DNA from 3 places in the Psychrobacillus sp. FSL K6-2365 genome. Region 3 is predicted to be linked to each of the others. Evidence: riboswitches for the same ligand, from Rfam matches in the RefSeq annotation. Region 3 holds a riboswitch; each other region holds the start of a gene.

Region 1 (7,833 bases), 890 kb from region 3:
AGCACCGATATTTAGAGGATGGGAAATAGCCGCCTGTATAAACTGTTTTGCTGTATATAAGGATTTCTGCAACGGATTTCCTTTAGCCAATTCTGCTGTCAATGCGGCTGAGAAAGTGCAACCAGTTCCATGCGTATGGTTAGTATGAATCCGTGGTGAGCGCATTGTTAAAGTGTCGCCATTCCGGTGCAGATAAAAATCCTCTGTAAAGTTTATGTCTGTACCATGTCCACCTTTTATCACCACTGCCTCGGCTCCTGTCGCTAAGATCCACTTTGCCGCTCTTAACCTGGAAACAGAATCATGGATTTCCAAGCCACTTAAGACTTCAGCTTCTGGAATATTTGGCGTTACAACTGTGGCTAGCCGCAGCAAACAATTCATCAACGCATCTACCGCTTCCTGCTGTAAAAGAGAAGCTCCCCCTTTTGCAATCATGACCGGATCGACGATGACGTTCTGCCATCCGTACTTCTTTATTCCCCGGGCTGCTTCTTCAATAATGTCCGCATTGAATAGCATTCCTGTTTTTAATGCGGAAATCTGAAAATCTGTGCCTATAGCCTTCAGCTGATTTTCTACTGCGGTTCTATCCATCGGATAAATACCAGTGAGGCCAAGTGTATTCTGAGCTGTCACTGCTGTAATAACTGAAGTTGAATAAACCCCAAGCTCCTGGAATGTTTTGATATCTGCTTGAATTCCAGCTCCGCCTCCAGAATCAGATCCTGCAATAGTCAAAACTTGTTTGATATTTCCCATATCGCAACCTCTCCTAAACGGATTCAATTATCATAATTTCCTTGTGGCTTTGATGCCAATCCATCCAGAAAAGCAATCTGGAAGCTGCCCGGCGCTTGTGAATGTGGAGCTACTTTTTCTCCGCACATTGCATAAAAGCGTAGTGCCTCTACAGTAGCAACCATAGGTTGACTTGGCGATGTTGCCAAAAACGCTGCCACCACGCCACTTAAAAGACATCCCATTCCAGTCACAAACGACATAAGTGGTGTACCATAAGGAATCTCCTCCACGTCTTCACCGTCAGTTACAACATCAATTTCACCAGTTACCGCAACGATCAACTTATATTTCCGTGCCATCTGCTTTGCAAGTTCGACGACATCTACATTTCCCTCTCCAGCATCAACGCCTTTTGCCTGCCATTCAACACCGGCAATTGCTGCCAGTTCCCCGGCATTGCAACGAAGGACGGTAATGTTAACATCTTCTATCAACTGACGGATAGCCGATAATCGGAAGGGGGTTGCACCTGCTCCCACAGGATCCAAAACGATTGGAATGCCCTTACTGTTTGCAGTTTTCCCTGCTAAGAGCATACTGCTTAAAGTAAGTTTATTTAAAGTCCCTATATTAAGCGACAAGGCATCAGCTAACATGGCAAGTTCCTCTACCTCTTCGTATGCTTCTCCCATAATTGGAGAAGCTCCGAGTGCTAATAGCCCGTTTGCTTGGAAATTTGAAACGACGTGATTAGTAATACAATGGACTATAGGCCGTTTTGTACGTAATGATGCAAGCATAGTTACACCTCCGCCTTACTCGAGACATTTACTGACCAAGTTTCCATCGTCCATGCTTGTTCCCAGAAATTCCATTCATAATAGCTGCTCCTGCGAAATCGATCTTTCAATTCCTGTCGCCGTTTTTCAGGTAAATTCACTGCGAGGTGATCCATTCGGGTAATCTGTTCATTAACAAGCTCCTTGAACCATTCTGATCCATATGTTGCAATCCATTTTTGATAAATGGGATGTTTTGGAGTTGCTTCTTTCAATCGTTCACCTATTTCATAATAAAGCCAGTAGCATGGGAGAATTGTAGCTAACACATCTGCAAGATCTCCTTCTGCTGATCGGTACATATGAGAAACATATGAATATGCAGTTGGAGACGGCTCAAACGTAGCCCAGTCCGTTTCCTTTACATTAAGCAATTCCATAAACGATTCATGCAAAGCCATTTCTGCGGCGCAGGTTTGTTCGGAATGGTATGCAAATCTTTTCGTTGTCTCCAAATCCGTAGCTTTTACCGCCCCGATTGCCTGAACTTTTGCAAAATGTGTTAAATAATAGGCGTCTTGCATGACGTAATACTTGAACACATCAAGTGGCAATGTTCCTTTCTCTATCCCTTTCACAAACGGATGGTGGAAACTCGCTTCCCATAAATCATTGCACTCATTCCTTACTTCTTTGCAAAATGTCATTTTTCTCCATCTCCTTTTTGGCAAATAAAAACACCGCTTTCCAGAAAAGGAAAGCGGCGATTAGTAAGCAGAAGAAAATAAAAATAAGCATACGTTCGCCCACTTCCCTCCGCTGGTATGATCCAGATCAGGTTCAAAGGGTCCAAGCTCTGCTTGTCTCAGCCGTTAAACGGCTCCCCTAGTGGATAGCGATATTCTTTTGTCAAAATCACTATAGCATAAAAGAAAAAATTATTCAAAAATTCCAGAAAATTTTTACGAGTTTACCAAATTTGTAGAGTACACCTTTTCCGATAATCTAAAGAGGGGCTAAAGAAATTTCTCTTTAGTCCCTCACCCTCAATGTGTAGACCAGCATTGCCTATCTCTAACCTAATTGGTTCGCACCCATTTTAGTATTATTAAATTATATAACACTACTTTCGGCCTTCTTCAGGTTTGAATGTTTTACAGCACGTATCTGCAGAATGACCTGCTTCCTCAGAAATAGTGCGGTAATCAAATTCAGAAGCAAACTCTGTATTATTGTGTTTTGCATGGTAATCCATATCTATTTCGATTTTTTCTGCTCCACAAACATTTCCTTTTGCATGGAAAATACAATTTGATACAGTACATTTCACTTCTACATTTGGCATAACTGTCCTCCTCATTGAGATTTATTGAGAAGTATAAAAATGAACTCCTCATAGATTATCTTGTCCAATTCAACGTTATTAATTTATATAAGATGTTTTCTTTCTGCAAATTTTGGTTCCTCACTCTTAACTTTTATCAACTTTTACCCCATTACGCAGTTTAGTCAATATATAAATGCGCAGTATCTTTACATTCTATTAATTGTTCTGTATTCTTTTCTAAAAAAGTAATATATTTATCGGATAATGCATTTCCAAAGCTAAATCGTTTAACTCCTAACTCTTTAAGCTTGTTACAATTCGTTAGTCCCGGTAAAGATAATACATTAAGTGGAGCTTTTATTTTCAATGCAACTTCTCTTATATCTTCTTCTAATTTCATTCCGGGAACAAAAATTCCACTAGCTCCACTTTCTACATAGGATTTTGCTCGATCAATTGTTTCCAACAGAGGATTTTCCCTCTGAAAATAAGTGTCAGTTCTAGCATTGATATAAAAGTTTTTAAAACCATTTGTATCTAAAGCTATTCTTATTTTTTCTAATAGGTTGCAGTGTTTAGATATTCCTCTTAACCCTTTCTGCTTTTTTAGTGAATCCTCAATATTGATACCTACAACTCCAATATCTGCGGTTTTCAAAACGTTATTAATAACAATCTCCACGTTTTCACTATAGCCTGCCTCAATATCCGCGGAAACGGGTATATTCACATTCTCAGCAATAGTTTTTATGATTGATAAATGTCTATCAAAATCAATTAATTCACCATCAATATAACCAAGGGAATTAGCAATCCCCCAACTCGTCGTTCCTATAGCTTTGAACCCTACTTTCTCGAGTGTTAAGGCCGATAATAAGTCCCAAGCATTTCCTAAGAATAGTAATTCTTCGGATGTATGAAGGTCATTAAATTCTTGTATTTTAGTCATATTTGCTCCTCCTAACTATTGTTGTACCTTATATTAACAAGTTATTTACAACCACTTCGACCTCATTCTTGCCCTTATGGTCCTAGCGATCAAAAAAGAGAAGCTTTTACAAGAAAGCGTTTTGTTAGGGAAATGACTAAGTTCGTAGAATCATGGACCTTTCTGAACTACTGACTATAACTAAATTCTGTGGACCTTCGACCATGTTCTAAGATAGAAAGAAAATGAGTAAAAGGCATACAATTTCTATATAAATAAAAAAAGACCCTTTAATCTATCTATGGACAGATTAAAGGGTCTATGTTGTATTTCTAATACTATTCATTATTACTCAATTCTTTAATTCTCTATTTTTAATTTAGCCTGTTAAATCTCTTCATTATAGAAACATTGTCATTAGTTAAAAATGTTACTAAAATTCCTAAATAAGCATTGATGCTACATCTAAAGAATTAACTATAGACCTGCTCTTTTTTGCTTAGACCAAGGGCTTCTGCGGTTGAAGTATGAATTTCGTCCAAAAGCTCGGGGTTGTCCATTAATGACACTCCGTAAGATGGAATCATCTCTTTAATTTTTGGCTCCCATTCTTGCATATGTTGTGGGAAGCATCTACCAAGAATTTCAAGCATGGCATGAACAGCTGTAGAAGCACCTGGAGAGGCACCTAGTAATGCTGCGATTGAACCGTCAGCGGCAGTAACAATCTCTGTACCAAATTGAAGAGTTCCTTTACCACCGGCTTCTGTATCTTTGATGACTTGTACACGTTGGCCTGCTACTACTGTATCCCAATCCTCCAGTTTAGCATTCGGTATAAACTCTCGAAGCTCTTCAATACGCTTTTCTTTCGATAACATAACTTGCTGGATTAAGTATTTTGTCAATGACATCTCTTTGGCACCTGCCGCCAACATAGTTACAACATTGTCCGGTTTTACGGAAGTTACCAAATCAAACATGGAACCCGTTTTTAAAAATTTTGGCGAGAAACCAGCAAATGGTCCGAATAGCAACGACTTTTTATTGTCGATAAATCGAGTATCTAAGTGTGGTACAGACATTGGTGGAGCACCAACCTTAGCTTTGCCGTATACTTTAGCATGATGCTGCTCTACCACTTCCGGTTTGTTACACACTAAAAATAGTCCGCTTACCGGGAATCCTCCAATATGTTTTCCTTCAGGAATACCAGATTTTTGTAGTAGATGAAGACTACCACCACCACCACCGACGAAGACGAAGTCCGCAGTGTGGTTTTCGATTTTGCCTTCTGCGTTATTTTTCACTTTTATTTCCCACTTGTTATCACTCGTACGTTTAACATTATCTACACTACTATTAAATTTAATCTCAACGTCTTTAGTCATTAAGTGGTCAAGTAACATACGAGTTAAAGCACCAAAATTAACATCCGTTCCAGAGTCTATTTTTGTTGCTGCAATAGCCTCATTAACTGGACGATTTTCCATAATAAGTGGTATCCATTCCATAAGTTTTGCTGGATCATCTGAAAATTCCATCCCTTGGAACAGGGGATTTTGTGACATTGCTTCGAAACGTTTCTTTAAAAACGCTACATTTTCTTCTCCCTGTACCATACTCATATGAGGCAATGGCATAATAAAGTCTTTTGGATTATCTATTAGCTTACTATTAACAAGATAAGACCAAAACTGCATAGATAGCTGGAATTGTTCATTTATATTGATAGCTTTGTTAATATCTACAGAGCCGTCTGGTTTTTCAGAAGTGTAGTTAAGCTCGCACAGTGCAGCATGACCTGTACCTGCGTTATTCCATTCGTTAGAGCTTTCCTCACCTGCTTTATCGAGCTTTTCAAATACTTTAATATTCCATTCCGGTTTTAATTCTTTCAGCATTGTCCCCAAAGTAGCACTCATAATTCCGGCACCTATTAAGATTACTTCTGTTTTAGTTTCTTTGTTGATCATATTAACCTTCCTTACTCCGTATATTTGTATAGAGGATGTATACTACTTAGGCATAACAATATGTCAAGTTGAATTACAGGAATACATCTTTTTGTCTACTATAACCATATCATATATTAGAATTATTTATTGATAAATTATCTTCTATTATAAGCTATTTGAAAGCGATTTAAAAGCTAGTAAATAGTGAGAAGTTCATCTGGTAAGACCTAGAACACCAGGAATTCCCAAAGTATAGATGAGGATTCCAAATGATAAATAATTATTAAAACTCAATAAATTCATTAACTATTTAACTTCCTATAAATCCCCACTAATTGTTCCCTTTCCTCCTCTGTTAGCTTTTCAAATAGCTTCCTACGCAGTAATTGGCCCTCTTGGTTGGCTCTATAAACCATATCAATACCCATATCGGTAATTTGTATATAGATAATTCTACGGTCAAACTCATCCGTTAATCTAACTGCTAATTTTTTCTGTACAAGTTTTTCCGATAAGTGCGTTAGGGTGGCAGGAGTCAGTCCTAGAGACTTCGCAATATCTGATGGTCGACTTTTTCCTTTTGCCTGTAAATGACCAAGAACAAGAATATGAGATACACCTAGCTCTTCATTGAACGTCTTATTCCACTGAATGATTAAGTTATTTGTAAAGTTATCCATACTATGGATTAATTCAAAAATTGTTTGTTCTTTCATAAGAAATGTTCCTCACTTTCAATAAGTAAAAGCCCCTAATCAAAATTAGGGGCTACTTTAGCATACGCATTATTGAGCTGAGAATCCACCATCAATAACCAACTCTGCACCTGTAATGTAAGATGAATCATCAGAAGCTAAGAACAAAGCTGCTTTTGCAATATCTGTAGGTTGGCCTAATCGTTGCAAAGGAGTCATTTGAATTAAGCGACCAAGAAGTTCTTTTGATGAGTTTAAAGATTGAGTCATTGGTGTTTCTATAATCCCAGGGAATAGGGCATTGACACGAACGCCTTTAGTACCAAAGGTTGTTGCTGCTGCTTTAGATATCGCACGTACAGCTCCTTTAGATGCGGAATAATGATTAAACCCTTGTCCAATTTGAGCTGTATAAGATGAAATATTAATAATTGAACCTTTCCCTTGTGCTGCCATATACGGAGCAATATGCTTCATGCCAGAAAATGGACCAAAGCCATTAATAGATAGCATCTTTTGCCAATCATCTAAATCGATTTCTTGGAATGGTTTTTCTGAAGAAATTCCGGCATTATTTACTAAAACATCAATTTTTCCAAAACGATCATTCACTTCTTTTGCTAATGCTTCCCAATCGTTATCTGAAGCAACGTTTAACTTCATCCCATAGACGTTTTCTTTTTGACTTGCTCTTGCAAGTGCTTCCTCATTAATATCTGCTGCAATGACGATAGCGCCTTCTTTACTGAACAAATCAACCATACATTCGCCAATACCTGAAGCTCCTCCAGTAATAATAGCTACTTTATTATCTAATCTTCCCATGCTAATCTCTCCTTAACGTAATTTTATTGATCCACCATCAACCATAATGGTTTGACCAGTTATATAATTTGAATCTGCACTTGATAAAAATACAGCTACTTGTCCAATATCTTGCTCTGGATCACCAAGTCGACGTAATGGAATCTTGTTAATCATGGCATCATATAATTGCGGGGCACTTTCACGCCATTGCTCAACTCCTGGAGTTAAGGCAATTGGTGAAATCAAGTTAACATTGATACCGTCTGGACCCCATTCATTTGCTGCAACACGTGATATTGCTCGAATTGCTTCTTTCGCTGCAGCATAAGAAGTTTGTGTGACTTGTCCATCAATACCAGCACCTGAAGCAAAGTTAATAACTTTACCTTGTGATTTCTTTAACTCAGGATAAGCTGCCTGCATAAAGTGGAATGTAGGATAAAAGCCTGTTCCAAATGATAGATCAAGGTGATCTTGTGTTGTTTCTATAAAAGGTGCTTGTCTTGAGACATGCGCATTATTAACCATAATATCTAACTTGCCAAATTTCTTTACAACTTCGGCAACAATTTCGTAAACATTTTCTTTTATAGAG
Region 2 (7,833 bases), 3.1 Mb from region 3:
AATAGTAGCAATAACCGCTGGAACATTTCCTAGAGGGAAGAAGAATATTACTGGTATTAAATAGACAAAGCTTGGCATTGTTTGCATTGCATCCAAAACAGGTCTCATTATTGTCGACATTGTTTTACTAAATGCAGTCCCAACTCCTAGTGGAATCCCAATTACAAGAGAAAGTATAACTGAGATTAACACAATGGATATAGTGGTCATTGTTTCGGGCCACAAATCGAATGTACCTATTAGGAATATAAAGAGGCCAAAAAGAAGTCCTCCATATAAATTTGTAAAGCACCACCCTAAAAGAAAGATAATTATGATAAAAATCCACCATGGGATTGCTAAAAGACCTGCTTCTAGCCCCTTAATCATGGAAGAAGATATAACAAAGATAAAATCAAAGAATGCTTCAAAATTCATCGCTAAAAAGTCAATGAAATTTTCTACTACATCTCCAATTGGAATTCTTACTTCAGGAAATTCTGTCATACATTTTGGACTGTATCAAAAAGAACAGTCGCATACACCTCACTTTTTATGGTTAAATTACTATGATCATGAACCATTATTTCAAAGCTGCTTTCACTTTTTCTGCAACTTCTTCAGACACCCAAGTAGTCCAAATATCTTCATGCTCATTCATCCACCACTGTGCGGCTTCATCTGCTTCTACTTCGTTTTCATTCATATATTTTAATGCTTCTTCTGTTAGAGCATTACTAGTTTCATATTTGCTTAAGAAATCAGTTACGTCTTTTGCTTGCGTTGGAAAATCTTTGTGTACTGCGATTACAACATCATTCGGAGGAAATTCAGTTCCTTTAGATTCTTCCCAAGTTGCTGCATCATAAGGAGTATCCTCAAGTAATGTTAAGTCATAACTAGCTGTTACCCATGTCGGCGACCAGTAATACCCTACCCATGGTTCACCCTTTTTATATGCTCCCGCTAAATCTGCTACTATTGCAGAGTCAGATCCAGGTGCTAAGTAATTGTAGTTCGCGTCAAGGCCATATGTTTCAAGTTTCGTCTCCAAGTGTTCACTTACAGCCCAGCTAGAAGGTGCACCAATTATTCTACCTTTGGTGTTGTCTTCAGGGTCTTGGAAAATATCTGGATATTTCTCTAGGTCTTGGACAGTTTTCAAATCAGGTGCAACTGCTTCAATCCCTCTTTCTTTATCCCCTTTTATCACGTAAGTTGGAACATATAGTCCTTGCGTATTATCATTGAAATTAGTTGCTAATTTCACAATGTTTCCACTATCAATTGCTTTTTCATAAATCTCCTTTGTATTATCTGTCCATATCTCCATATAAACATTGATGTCCCCTTGTTCAAGTGATTGCAATGTAGCTGCCGTAGTTCCACTTGTAACCTCGGTTTCATAGCCATAACCTTCTTCGACAATTAATTGGGCTATACTATTGTGAACACGTATACTATCCCACCCTGCATCTGCAAATTTAATCACTTCAATACTGTCTTTGCTAGATTCACTACTACATGCACCTAGTACTAAAAATGCACACAAAGAAATAAACAACATAATTTTCCTCATTATTTTTCCCCTTTTCTCTATTTATTAAAATAGACACATAGTCCTACCCTCCAATACATACCCTTTTTTCTCAAGTTTAATCATTTGAATATTATTATAGAACTATGCCCCCAAATTTCCAAAATTCTGGTACGTCTATTTTATGAGTTCCCATGTTACTAGAGTTTATGAAGTGAAGCAAATAAGAGATGGTTAAAAACCGTATATTATTCAATAATTACGAGTAATAAGAATTATATTTACAGACTATTAGTTATAGAGTTATGGTATTTATTATGTAATTTAAGATATTTTTTGTAGGTATTATGATTCAATCTGGGATTTATTGAATTTTCTACTTTTAGGAAGGGATATTAAATGTAATTTCTATAAATGAGAGATAATTGGTTTTATAAATTAATAAAAAAAGTGGTCACTAAATTTTAGGACCACCGCTTAAGTATTATACAATTCTATTCTGAGGCTCTCTGTTTTCTAACACTGCTTCTATATCTTTTGCGTTCAATTGCATCATTGCTTGACGAGTTCGAATACTAGCACTGCCAATATGAGGCAACACAGTTACGTTAGGTAATGTCAACAAAGGATGATCTAACGGCACAGGTTCTTGTTCAAATACATCAAGTCCAGCAGCCCATATTTTTTTAGATGTTAATGCGTTAAATAGAGCTTGTTCATCTACAATGCCCCCTCGTGCGACATTAATAATTGTTGCAGTATTCTTCATAAGATTGAGTTCACGTTCACTTATAAGTCCTTTTGTTTCTGGAGTAAGTGGAGTTAGAAGTATAACAAAATCAGATTGCTTTAGTAAGTCGTCTAATTCAGCATAAGTAAAACCATACATTTCTTCCGCTTCTAGTTTTCTAGATCGATTATGATATAACACATTCATGTCAAAGCCTTTCGCACGCCTCGCAACTGCTTCTCCTATACGACCCATCCCAACAATACCAAGCGTTGCACCGAAAATATCCATGCCTGTATATTGCATTGGCGACCAGGACGTCCAATTACCTGAACGAATTTCTTGTTCTACTTCTGTTATTCTTCGAGCTGTCGCTAACAATAAAGCAAATGTTAAGTCTGCTGTTGTCTCTGTTAATACACCCGGCGTATTAGTTACGATAATACCCTGTTCTTTTGCAGCTTCCACATCTATATTGTTATAGCCAACAGCAAAATTACTAATTACTTTTAAATTTGACAGACTTTCAATTAGTGCACGATCGATATTATCAGATAGCATCGTCCATAAAGCATGTGCACCTTTAGCATTTATTTTTATTTCTTCATATGTCATCGCAATACTTTCGCTATGCCACATATGTACATCAAATTTCGCCCTTAAAGGCTCGACGATTTCTTCAGGTAGTTTACGTGTAATGTATATTTTGTCCATAACTTCTTCCCCCTTTGTTGTATTAACCAAATCATGGACGAAAGTACGAAATTTTGCAAACATATTTACATCTTTTAATAGCTACGTTATACTTTGGGCACATAAGAAAAGTGCGAGCACCTATGTTAGCTTCAACAATGTTCTTTTGCGATAAGCTTTGCGCAGAAGCAGGCTCTGGATAGAAATTCACGTAAAGACGTCCTTATGCCTTTGCTGAAATTCCGAAGCGTCTCAAGCGAGCTAGGTGCTGAACTAGATAGATATGCGTAACAGCACATATTTTCTAGTCTTTTAAAAAACTACATACCGTTTTCTGCACTAGGGGTGCCCACTTTGGCTGTGATGAGAGCTTTTTAGCTCCGATCCCTTATTACTCGATCAGGATAATACCTGCGTGAGGAAGTGCGGTGACTTTCCTAATATTTTTGTATTGGATTAGTGACTGCATCTTCACGGATGTGGCCTTTTTTTATGAAAAAATTTAGGAGGTTTTACAAATGGAATGTGGATTAAGCCCAATTATCGGATTTCGTTTTTCGTTACATCCGATGAACAATGATTTTATTAAGGTAATTAAAGAAGCTTTGAAGGAGACGGATACGTCGAATGTGTGGATGCATACGGATGATGTGTCGACAGTCATTCGCGGGAAACAAGTGCACGTGTTTAATGTAGCAAAAGCTCTAACTTTACATGCAGCTAAAACAGGTGTACATGTTGCTTTATCTGGCACTTTCTCTGCTGGTTGCCCAGGTGACTCTGCTGGAGATGCCTATCTAGATAAGGGCGATATAATCGCCAACACAGATATTACAAAACAATATGTTTCCTCTCAATTTGCGCTATATCCGATGAATAATCCCAATTACATGGACGTTATTTATCGTGAAGTAGATCGTGCTAAAGAACAAGGTGTATTCAATGAATCGATGCACTATGCAAGTGGTATTCATGGTGATATACACGATGTGTTTGCGTTTTATGAAGAAGCATTCACGAATGCACGCTCAGAAAAACATAAGCATCTGGTCATGACAGTTTCTATGAGTCTTAATAGCCCTTCTCACGGAGGTCGCTGATATGCTGAAATCATGGAAGTTAAAAGAGATTGTACTAATGTCCTTGTTTGCGGTTGTCTTTGGTATTGTTTATCTATTGTTCTTGCATGTCGGCAATATTTGGGCTGGGTTCATCGGTCCAATTGCGTATGAATGGATTTTTGGAATTTGGTTTATAGTATCAATTATTTGTATGTATATTATCCGCAAACCTGGTGCAGCAGTCGTTTCCGAGACGATTGCAGCTGCGATTGAAGTATTATTAGGTAATGCTGTAGGACCCCGCTTAATACTTTCGGGAGTTATCCAAGGCCTAGGTGCTGAAGCAGTTTTCGCTGCTACACGATATAAACGCTTTGATCTATGGGTTCTGATGCTCGCTGGTGTTGGATCGTCAATCTTTAGTTTTGCTTATGGATACTTTCTAGGTGGATTTACAGTGTTCAGCACGAGTTATGTTGCATTAATGCTTGGAATTCGTATAGTAAGTGGTGCTTTGCTTGCCGGTGTCGGTGGAAAAGCAGTAGCAGATGGTCTACTAGCAACTGGTTCTCTTCGTGGATATGCCATTTCTCGATCGAAAAAAGGTGAAGTTCGTGCATGAAGTTATCGAATTTGAGAAAGTAAGTTTTCGTTATCCTGACGAGGAAAAATGGATACTGGAGGGTCTTTCGTTTACTGTTTTGCGAGGGGAACGTATAGTCATCACTGGTCCAAGTGGATGTGGGAAAACGACTTTACTGTATTTATGCAATCGATTGTATCCGGATAATTGCGATGGTATTTTGTCTGGTTCAATAAAACTTTTTGGGAAAGAGAGCCTTTCCTTTATTCCCGGGGAAATAAACCATCGCATAGCGACAGTCTTTCAAGACCCTGATGCACAATTTTGCATGCAAACAGTTGAAGAAGAACTTGCTTTTACACTTGAAAATTTGCATACTAAACGCGATGAAATGGAGAAAAGAATTTCTGACGTACTGACTCTAACCGATTTAACTGAGTTTCGCTATGCAATCATACAAAAACTTTCTGGTGGTCAGAAGCAACGTATTGCCACTGCATGTGCACTTATAATGGAGCCAGAAATTCTGTTACTAGATGAACCACTCTCCCATTTAGACCCTTTCACAGCCAAAAAGTATGTGGAGTGGTTAGATAATTTACAACAAAAAAGACCGATGACAATTATAGCTATTGAGCATCGATTGGATTTATGGGAGGACTTTTTCGAAAGAAAAATTCCCTTGCATAATGGCAAAGTAACTTCTAAATTAGAAAAACGAACAAGCAGTACACAAGAAAATAATTCGCTAGTCGTTAGTAAAGTACAGGCAATGCCTTTTTTGAAAGAAACTACTTTCACATTAAATCATGGAGAAGTAACAGTACTTGCCGGACCAAATGGTAGCGGAAAATCTACTTTGTTGAAAGCATTATGTCAGCTAATTCCTACTACAGGGACTGTAGTACCTCTAAATTTAGGATATGTCCCTCAATCTCCTGAGTTTTTATTTCTCACACAAAATGTGTTAGATGAAGTTAGTTTTGGTGGTGGAAAAAGTTCAATGGAAATGATGACTAGATTGCAGCTGTTACCTATTGCGGATTCCCATCCATTTTCAGTAAGTCATGGACAAAAGCGACGAGTGGCTATTGCAGCAATGCTTTGTGATGGTAGAGAAATTATTCTAATGGATGAACCAACTTCTGGCCAGGACTCAGCAGCTTTGTTCGAATTATTCCATTTAATCGATGAGCGTGCGCGTGAAGGTACCACATTTTTGATCGTTACGCATGATATGGAGTTTGCTCATTATTTAGCTGACTCGGTTTTATTGATGAAAGATGGCCAATTAACTGGAAAGTTTAACGCTGAAGCTGTATGGGAAGACAGGCAATTGTTAATGGATCATCACCTACTCCGCCCGAAAGGAGTGATAGGTCATGAAGAATGCTTTGCATAAGATGAATCCTTCGATTAAATTTTTGGCGATTACAATTTGTATGTTTACGATGGCATTCTTCTTCGATCCTTGGACGCCACTTGTTTTTTGGATCGGCGTACTAGTGCTACAATTGTTGTTCACCCAGATCAGCTGGAAAAAATGGTTGTTGTTTATGCTTCCTTTTTTTGTTACTGCTTTCGGTTATTTTTGGACTACACTTGTGTTCGCAGAAGATCAATCGGGTCCTGTTGTATGGTCCAGTTGGAATTTGCAGGTTACCCAAACACAATTGAATCATGCTCTATCTTTAAGTTTTCGGGTGATGGCATTTTCCAGCTTGTCCTTATTATTCGCTTTAACGACGAATCCAGTGACATTCATTTTAAGTCTTATGCAACAATTAAAGCTCTCACCCAAAATTGCTTACGGAGTGATGGTTGGATACCAATTTTTGCCCGTCTTGAAAGATGAATTTGTGCAAATTAGGCAGGCCCATCGATTAAGAGGTGCTAACAAGGAAAAAAATGCGTTGCAAAGATTATTTGGCATACGACGTATTTTGATTCCTATGCTTGCAGGAGCTGTACGAAAAGCAGAACGTGCGGCGTTTGCAATGGAAGCGAGAGGTTTCACTGGTGATCGAAGAAGTAGTTATTTTCATGTGATTACCATCGGGAAAGTAGACTTTGCATTAGTTAGCTTATTTTTAGTTGTGTTAGTTTTAAGCTGTTCGAATATGTTGTGGCTCCGTTTATAGATTTTGTTTCTCTTACTCTCTTACGATAATATAAAAGTATGTGAAATTTGGGGAGTGAGGATATTGTCATTTGTTGCTTTACTGCGTGGTATTAATCTCGGTGCTAAAAATAAAGTGGACATGAAGTCATTGAAGCTACTTTTTGAAGAGATGGGTTATGAAAATGTACGGACTTATATACAAACTGGGAATGTTATATTTGATAATAAAACTTATGACGTGCTTCAGTTGCAGAATACTCTTCGAGAAACTTACGGCTTTGACATACCAGTTGTTGTCCGTTCGAAGGACGCGTTTGAAGAGATTCAGCAGCATCCCATTTTCTTAAAAGAACAGGTATATGTAATGTTCTTAGAAAAAGATGTGTCGGATGAACAGCTTGCTGTCCTCGAAAACCTTGTGGATGATGAATTTATCGTATGGAATCGCCGCAATATCATTATTAATCTATCGAAAACCTATCATCAAACTAAATTTACAAATACTTTCTTTGAGCGAAAACTTGGTATGACATCCACGGCACGCAATCAGAATACGGTGAATAAAATATTGAAGAAAATGTGAATGAGCTCCCACCTTGTTAATAGGTGGGAGCTTTTTTACAGTTATATAAGTAATTTTTATACTTCTGTATAAAAATTATAAATTTTCCAAATGACCTAGCCTCACGTATGATTACAATAGAATATAACAAGGGGGATTTATGATGTCATTTGCTTTTAAATCAATAGACCATGTACAGCTAGCTGCTCCCAAAGGTTCAGAAATTATCGCGAAACATTTCTTTGGAGAAATTTTAGGATTTCAGGAAGTAGAAAAGCCTGAAGTCTTGAAAAAAAGAGGCGGAGTATGGTTTCAATTTGGCAATTATCAAATTCATATTGGTATTGAAGAGCCATTCTCACCCGCTAAAAAAGCCCACCCAGCATTTCAAGTCGAGAACTTAGAGGCATTGAAAACTCATTTGATGAAACATGAAGTCCACTTCATCGTGGATACCGATTTACCTGGAGCAAATAGAATTTATGTAAATGATCCATTTGGTAACCGCATTGAAATTTTAGAATGGACTTAATACGATAGATTTTTGCAGAAAAAACACCTTAGTT
Region 3 (7,833 bases):
CATCACCATATGCTTCTTGTTGGGCTAACTCCATTAATTCATTTAGTCGTGCAGCAGAAACAATTCCATTTTTACGTTCCTCATAAAATCTAGTTTCAAATAAGAACCTAGCATGGATATTCATAAAAAATGCTACACTACGTTGAATTTTATCTTCCAGTAAAGCAATTTTTTCATCATCTGTTTTTGCTTCTTTTACTGCAGCATCCGCTACAATCATTTCGGCAAATGTAGAGGCAGTTTCAGCAACACCCATTGCATATTGACGATTCATCCAGTGTACTGGTCTTAAAGCGTATGAATGGAAGGCGTGACCTAATTCATGAGCTAATGTAGAGACATTGGACATTGATCCACTATACGTCATGAAAATACGTGATTCCTCTGATACAGGCATTCCTGTACAAAATCCTCCCGGACGTTTGTTTGGACGGTCCTCTGCCTCTATCCAACCCTTTTCAAATGCATTTCTTGAAAATGATTCTAATTTCGGTCCAAATTCTTTAAAATGCTTTAATATAAACTCCGCACCTTGTTGATAATCCATTTTCTCTGTAGAAGTACTAACTGGTGCATCTAAGTCATACCAATGCATTTGTTTTTCGCCTAGCATTGCCGATTTTTTATTTAAGTATTCTACGAATGGAGCTTTATTTTTCGAGATAGCACCCCACATTGCATTTAGTGTTTCTTCTTTCATGCGATTAATATGAAGAGGCTCCTCTAAAACTGAATCCCATCCTCTTTTTTCGTAAATTGCAAGACGGAAGCCTGCAATATGATTTAGTGTTTTCGCAAAGAACTCCTCTTTATCTGTCCAAGCAGCTTCTAACGCTTCAAATGACTCTTTACGAATCATTGCATCCTCGTGGGAACTAAGATTATTTGCTTGACCAACCGACATTTCTTTTTGTTCACCGTCTATAGTAAGTTTAATGCGAATATCACCGACTAGTAAATCATAAAGTTGACCCCATGAATGATAGCCATCCACTCCAAGTGTCGTAATCATGTCTTCCTCTTTTTCAGAGAGCATTCGCTTTGCTTCATCTCTCCATTCATTTAACACAAATGCAAAAGGAGAGAGTTCAGTCGTTTGAAGCAGTTCCTCCCACACAGTTTCCTTCGTTTTACTTAGCACTTGTTGAATGGTTAGCATTTGAGAAGAGAACTTAGCGTATAGCGACCCTACCTCGCCCTGTAACAATGCTGCCTGCTTATCCGTTGTATCCTGTGCTAAAAAACACCCAATTACTGCTCCACCCTCTGATAAATTAGTAGCTATATCTTTTAGCTCATTAACCATTTTCTCGATATTTGAGACATCGGCAATAGATGTTGGTGAATCAAAGTCTTTTAGTATAGTTTCAAAGCTGCTTAGCTTTTCTTTTACTTTATCCAGATGGCTTCTTAGAGATGGTGAGTTACTTCCCCCTTCAAAAAAGCGATCGAGATCCCAGACAACCGGATAAGTTTGTTCAATCATCTAAATATTCCTCCTATATTGACAATTATTTTAGAATTCTAGTATATCATGTTTTTCTAATACAGATTGTTTGATTTTCGTCACATAACATTCATAATTCTAATTTGTTGTTGCTATATATCAAAGGTATACTTATTAAATAGAAGGAGGCAGCTGAATGTTTAAAATAATCCTTTTAATGTTATTTTTTATATCTACTGTAATTGTTAAACTATTATCTATTTTACTACCCATAAATGGTCAAACTAGTGGCGAAATATTCAACAGACTTCCCGTATTTTTTACTCCAGCAAATTATGTGTTTTACATATGGATTGTTATTTTTATATTATTAGCTTGGTGGATTTGGAATATTATGAAGGATTATAAATCTTCTCGTCCTATACCTACGAAGCGTATTCTATTATACGGAATAGCCTCTGTGATATATATTTTATGTATATTAAGCTGGCATTACGAACTGTTTGGATACACTTTTGGTTTTCTCACAGTCTTACTAAGCTGCTTGTTTAAATTGTATCTAACCTATCCTTTAGATGATTTAAGTCGAAAAAATCGATTGCCAATTTCCTTCCTTTTAGGTTGGACATTTATCAGTTTCTTCACAAACCTATCTTATCTCCTAACGTTTTATGAATTTGATGGATTTGGTATGACAAAATCACTTTGGGGAGTTATTTTCTTAACCATTGCGACAGCTATAGCTCTTCATTTTCGTTATCATTATTTCGACCGTCTTATGCCAATTGTTTTTATCTGGACTTTCATTGGAGTTGCAATTCACCACAACTTTAGCGAACTACTCCTAACCGCAGCATCCATTTTTCTAAGCTGCGTCCTAATCGTGGGGATTATATTCTTTAAGAAAAGCACAAGACCCCTTTAAAGTTAAAACTTTTTAGGGATGCTTAGTTGTGAATCACAACTAAGCATCCCTTTTTTTGTTAATATTATGACGTATTGCCTATCCGCCACTCTCCTAAAACTTCAACGCCCACGGAAATCCGCAGTATGTTAATCCATATTCTTAATTTAAAAAAAGCCTTCGAAAAAGTAAATTTCGAAGGCGTTTTGTTTTAGTCTAATTTAGTTAATAATATAGGAGCACCTTTTGTTACAACAATTGTATGCTCAATCTGTGCTACTAACGATTTATCGGGAGTTACAAATGTCCAACCATCACCAGATTCTACAATATGCTCTGCCTTTGCAGAAATAAACGGCTCTACCGCTAAAACCATTCCTTCTTTTAATATCGTAGGATCCCATGCATCATAATAATTCAAGACATGTTGTGGAGCTTCATGTAACGATTTTCCAATACCATGCCCAGTTAGGTTCATAATAACATGCAAGCCATTATCTTTAGCTTCTCTAGCAACCGCTTTTCCGATTTGGTTTAAACGAGAGCCTGCTTTCACCTTCAACATAGCCCGTTCAAATGCACTCTCTGCCACTGCACATAATTTTTCTTTCTCTTCATATCCCTCACCAACAACAAAAGAAATACCTGTATCTGCAAAATATCCATCACAAGATCCAGACACATCAATATTCACAATATCGCCTTCTTGAATTACGCGAGAACCCGGGATACCATGAGCAACTTCTTCGTTGACGGAGATACAAGTATATCCTGGAAAATCATATTCACCCTTTGGTCCAGAAATCGCACCATGCTCTGTAAATAACTTTCCGCCAATCTCATCCAGTTCTTTCGTTGTAATACCAGGTTTAGTTGCAGCCCTCATCACATCTCTTACTTCTGCAACAATACGCCCTATTTTTTTTAATGCCACTAACTCTTCGTCAGTTTGTACAATCATCTTAACAAGATCCCTTCTTCACTAAATGTACTCTAATCATATCATATTTAGTGAGAATTCGGCAGTGCAAGGCGCGGAGCTTTAACAAATAAAATGGAACAAATGAAAGCAGCAATTAAAAATACAGGAATCATATAAGTAGAATTATAGATTAATGAATACAAAATGACGTTTTGATTGCCAGCAAATTCACCAAAGAATAGAATACCTGAAGTCACATGTGCTAAATAACGAAGAAAAGCAGCTATTAATGCTCCTAAGACAACCGCTGTAATCATTTTCACTTTATCTTTTTGTTCAAATGCCTGTAAAAATGCAGGTCTTAAAAACCCAGCGAACCCTGCAACCATAAAGGCGATGAAATAATCAATTGCAACCTGTGCAATAACTATTTCAAATGATAATGGCGCTGCATAAAATCGCCCTGTTACCACTTGTAGCACACCTATTAAAAATCCAGTAGCAAGACCTGCAACTATACCACGACGAAAGGCCATTAAAATAACAGGTACAAGTACGAATGTTACGGAGCCGCCCTGTGGCATTCCAAAGCCAATCATATCTAAAACATATCCTAACGCCGCAAAAATAGCGATTTCCATTAATATTAATACACGTTGATTTTTCATGACAATCCCCTTTTTTGACCACAAAAAAACGACCCCGGGATAGACCCAGACATCGCGCGATTGTCAGTTTCCATCCACATCCCTACGCAAGCACTAACTTACAGGTTCAAAGGGTACTATCTCAGCCACTATTGTGGCGCCCCTTGTGGTTTGAATTATTTAGTTCGAATTCATTGTATCTGAATAAAATGCCTAATGCAACCTTATTTGTTTCATTTGTTATACTAATGAAATAAATATATGCAAAAGGAGATGTTCACATGATTACATTACTAAAAGATCTGGTACGTATCAAAAGTGACACAATCGAAAGTGCAAATAATGCTTTATTATTCTGTGAAAGTTGGCTAGAAAAACGTGGAATTCATACAACTGTCTTACAGCATGAGGGAAAATTGATGCTAGTGGCAGAAATAGGAATTGGTGATGAATGTATGATTTGGAATGGGCATGTAGATGTTGTTCCAGGTAACCCAGAGCAATTCGAGCCATTTATAGAAGGTGATCTTTTATATGGTCGAGGAACTGCTGATATGAAAGCAGGAGTTGCTGCGATGATGCAAGCTTTTTACGAGCTTTCTAAAGAATCTAAAAGTCTTACTAAAAAAATTCAGCTTCATATTGTAACGGATGAGGAAACCGACGGTAAAACTACCAAGTTTTTAGTTGATCAAGGATATACTGGTGACTTTGTTATATGCGGCGAGCCTACCCACCTCCAAATTGGTTTACAGGCAAAAGGAATTATTCAGTTTGATGTAATACTGAAAGGTAAACCTAGTCATGGTAGCCGTCCATGGGAAGGAAAAAATGCAATTGAGCAAGCTTTTCTGTTTGACCAACAACTACGCACTCTCTCTTTTTTAACTGCAAGCAATGAGTTCTATGATTATCCTTCCTTAAACTTGGCGAAAATACAAGCAGGTGATCGCTATAACGTTGTTCCCGATGAATGTATAATAAGCTATGATCTTCGTTTTGTTCCTGGACAGAATATGCAGAGTATTACTTCAGAGATTAAAAAGTTGGCAGAGAAATTCCCTAAAAGTGAATTTAAGATTCAAGCGACTGCTCCTGCAGTAACTACTGAAGCCATTAATCCTTTTATCGAACGTATTGCACATGTTACTTCACAGTTCATCGGAAAACCTGCTGTATTATTTGGGCAGCATGGAGCTGCCGATGCTCGCTTCTACGCGGAAGCTGGAGCAGGTGCAATTGAGTTTGGACCAAGTGGAGGGGATTGGCATGGTGTAAAAGAATATGTATCTATTTCCTCTCTGGAAAATTACAAGAATATTTTAGTTTCCTTATTTAAGAAATGAAACATATAGCTGAGTATTTCGTTAAAAATTGAGGAAAGGAGGTTGAATAGACTGGATAACCCTAAAATTTTATCAGCACTTTCTTATTTTAGTGTATTGTTTGCTCCTTTTTTATTGCCTATTATTGTTTATTTTGTATCACAAGATTCTAATGTAAAATATCATGCGAAAAAATCATTAATTTCCCACATTATACCTGTAATATTGTTAATAATTTTATTCATTAGTGTTTTTACAAGCTTCACCCCCGTTGCATCGGGATTTAATGAACAACCTTCCCTATGGATGGCTGCCGGACCTTTAATACTTATCGCAATTTACATGCTCGTATATGTAATAGTAATGATTTGGAATATAGTCCAAGGCATTAAAGTTTTACGATAAAGAGAGAGTTTATGTATTGGAGTTTGAGGGTACATAACTATTAATATCGAAAACCAAGGAGCGATACCGATGAAAGTAAAAAACCTAGTCAAAACAGCAATTAAATTGGCACCAATTGTTTATCCTATTATACGTAAAGTCATAAAATCTAAAAAAAATGTACGTTAAAAAGCTGTCCTCTTTTGATTTGGAGGACAGCTTTTTTAGGTTCGCACAACATTCATCAACTTATTCAAAACATTGGGTAAGGTCCAAATTCTTATGAACAACTAAGTCATTCAAAATACTAAATTAATGGCTTCATTTCTGATAAAGAATAGTATTGGTCCATTTCAACTGATTTTGAAACAGGAGATTTCTCTTGTTCTTTAGATGCATTCAAAATTTGTTCAAAAGTAAGCGGATTAGGTGTTGGCAATTCGTTATGTGTAACTACTAATCCACTGTTGTATTGCGAAAAGAATGCATTTGCCATTATACGGTATCCTTCCATCGTTGGATGGACGTCTGCGGGATTTGGTAATAACTTAGTAGCATTTACACCGAATGGTTCTTCCACAGACACATATGTCGCACCATTGATCTCAGACTCCGATTTTAAAATTGTATGCAATCGGTCTAGCTCTTTTTTTATGCCTTCCTTTTGAGATGCTCTCACATGAGGATAGGCAAAATAATAACCCATTACATAAATTTTGGCTTTTGGTGCGATTGCCTGTACCTCTTTAATAATCTGCTCTATATTTTTTCGTACATTATTTAATGCAAAATCAGCATGGAGTTGCTGATAAGCAATAGAACCACTTGATGAATTCACTTGCACCATTTGCAGTAAGTCATTGGCTCCCGCTGATATTGTGACTAATGTAGCGTTTTTCAACGCTTTCTTTGCTTCGTCCGTTTGAACCTTAGTAAGCACATCTGCAGTTGTATAACCTGGGAATGCCAACGCTTTTGAATAAAATGCAAGTTGACCAGTCCTAGTTAGCTTCTGTGCTATTAAATCTGTATAGCCGGTATCTATAGCTCGATTCGGTGTTTGTCCTGCTGCTAGGGAATCTCCAATCGCAATATAAACTTCGGAGCCCTTGGCATTTACTGTGATAGTTCCAAATGAAACAACTAGAATAATTAAAGTACAGACCCATTTTTTCAAGCTGACCAACTCCTTAAAAAGCCCATGCACCTTTTATGAATATAGGCTCCATTGTTCCATCTGCTAGTTCTCCCATAATGTCCATGTCCCCGCTACCTATCATAAAGTCTTCATGTACAATGGATGTGTTAATACCCATTTGTTCTAATTCACTTTGAGTTAAACCACGAGCACCCTCAACACATGTAGGATATGCTTCCCCTATAGCAAAATGGTTAGAGGCATTTTCATCAAATAATGTATTAAAGAATAATACATTTGAAGCGGAAATAGGTGATTTATGTGGCACTAAAGCTATTTCTCCTAAATACTTCGCTCCATCATCTGTTCCAATAAGCTCTTGTAATAGCTTCTCACCAGTAGCAGCTTTTATAGAAGTAATCTTTCCATTTTCAAAAGTCAGAGTAAAATCATCTATTACATTTCCCTGATAGACGAAAGGCTTTGTATTTTTCACATAGCCATTTACTCCTGTTTTAAGTGGTGCAGTATATACTTCTTCTGTTGGCATATTAGCAATGAACGGAACGTTTTGACCATTTTTACTTGCTCCTGACATCCAAATATGTTCTTTCGGAAGTTCAACTTGAATATCTGTTCCTTCTGCTTTATAGTGCAGCTTTTTAAAGCGCATATTATTTAGTAGAGTTGCTCTACTTTCAAGGTTATCAATATGTTCTTTCCACTTTTGAACTGCTGTTCCTTCTCCTATGCGTACAACCTGGAATATTAACTCCCAAAGTGCTTGCATTTGTTCCTCCGGCTTTAGGTTTGGATATACCTTTGCAGCCCATTTTTCTGAAGGCATTGCAACGATAGACCAAGTAATAACATCATTCATAACTGCTTTACGATAATTCTCTAACGCTTTGCCACTTGCCTTTTGAAAGCTAGAAATACGGTCAATCGAAACGCCTTCTAATAAGTCTGGGTTATCTGCATCAATCCATAATAATGCACCTTTATTTTCGATTAGTTCATCACGCTGCATAGCAGCCCATTTAGGAAATTCATTAAACGCTTCATC

The links. Region 3 has a riboswitch for thiamine pyrophosphate ahead of thiT (energy-coupled thiamine transporter ThiT). Riboswitches for the same ligand answer to the same signal wherever they lie in the genome.
Region 1: another riboswitch for thiamine pyrophosphate. It lies ahead of tenA (thiaminase II); the one in region 3 lies ahead of thiT (energy-coupled thiamine transporter ThiT).
Region 2: another riboswitch for thiamine pyrophosphate. It lies ahead of MKY29_RS01370 (YkoF family thiamine/hydroxymethylpyrimidine-binding protein); the one in region 3 lies ahead of thiT (energy-coupled thiamine transporter ThiT).

Annotation. Positions count from the first base shown of each region.
Region 1 is NZ_JBBOOO010000001.1:4,266,255-4,274,087, forward strand. It holds gene thiD (bifunctional hydroxymethylpyrimidine kinase/phosphomethylpyrimidine kinase) at 1-762, opposite strand, end outside; gene thiM (hydroxyethylthiazole kinase) at 786-1,544, opposite strand; gene tenA (thiaminase II) at 1,547-2,230, opposite strand; TPP riboswitch at 2,318-2,420, opposite strand; gene MKY29_RS21665 (DUF1540 domain-containing protein) at 2,647-2,868, opposite strand; gene MKY29_RS21670 (isocitrate lyase/PEP mutase family protein) at 3,029-3,799, opposite strand; gene MKY29_RS21675 (malate:quinone oxidoreductase) at 4,252-5,778, opposite strand; gene MKY29_RS21680 (MarR family winged helix-turn-helix transcriptional regulator) at 6,039-6,452, opposite strand; gene MKY29_RS21685 (SDR family NAD(P)-dependent oxidoreductase) at 6,522-7,256, opposite strand; gene MKY29_RS21690 (SDR family NAD(P)-dependent oxidoreductase) at 7,269-7,833, opposite strand, start outside.
Region 2 is NZ_JBBOOO010000001.1:266,655-274,487, reverse strand. It holds gene MKY29_RS01385 (ABC transporter permease) at 1-486, opposite strand, end outside; gene MKY29_RS01380 (glycine betaine ABC transporter substrate-binding protein) at 563-1,558, opposite strand; gene MKY29_RS01375 (2-hydroxyacid dehydrogenase) at 2,001-2,960, opposite strand; TPP riboswitch at 3,271-3,378, shown strand; gene MKY29_RS01370 (YkoF family thiamine/hydroxymethylpyrimidine-binding protein) at 3,458-4,039, shown strand; gene MKY29_RS01365 (ECF transporter S component) at 4,041-4,622, shown strand; gene MKY29_RS01360 (ABC transporter ATP-binding protein) at 4,615-5,985, shown strand; gene MKY29_RS01355 (energy-coupling factor transporter transmembrane component T family protein) at 5,966-6,724, shown strand; gene MKY29_RS01350 (DUF1697 domain-containing protein) at 6,788-7,288, shown strand; gene MKY29_RS01345 (VOC family protein) at 7,431-7,799, shown strand.
Region 3 is NZ_JBBOOO010000001.1:3,379,302-3,387,134, forward strand. It holds gene MKY29_RS17035 (M3 family oligoendopeptidase) at 1-1,486, opposite strand, end outside; gene MKY29_RS17040 (tryptophan-rich sensory protein) at 1,644-2,372, shown strand; gene map (type I methionyl aminopeptidase) at 2,563-3,312, opposite strand; gene thiT (energy-coupled thiamine transporter ThiT) at 3,360-3,941, opposite strand; TPP riboswitch at 4,004-4,095, opposite strand; gene MKY29_RS17055 (M20 family metallopeptidase) at 4,202-5,266, shown strand; gene MKY29_RS17060 (DUF4870 domain-containing protein) at 5,318-5,650, shown strand; gene MKY29_RS17070 (SGNH/GDSL hydrolase family protein) at 5,937-6,806, opposite strand; gene MKY29_RS17075 (aminopeptidase) at 6,820-7,833, opposite strand, start outside.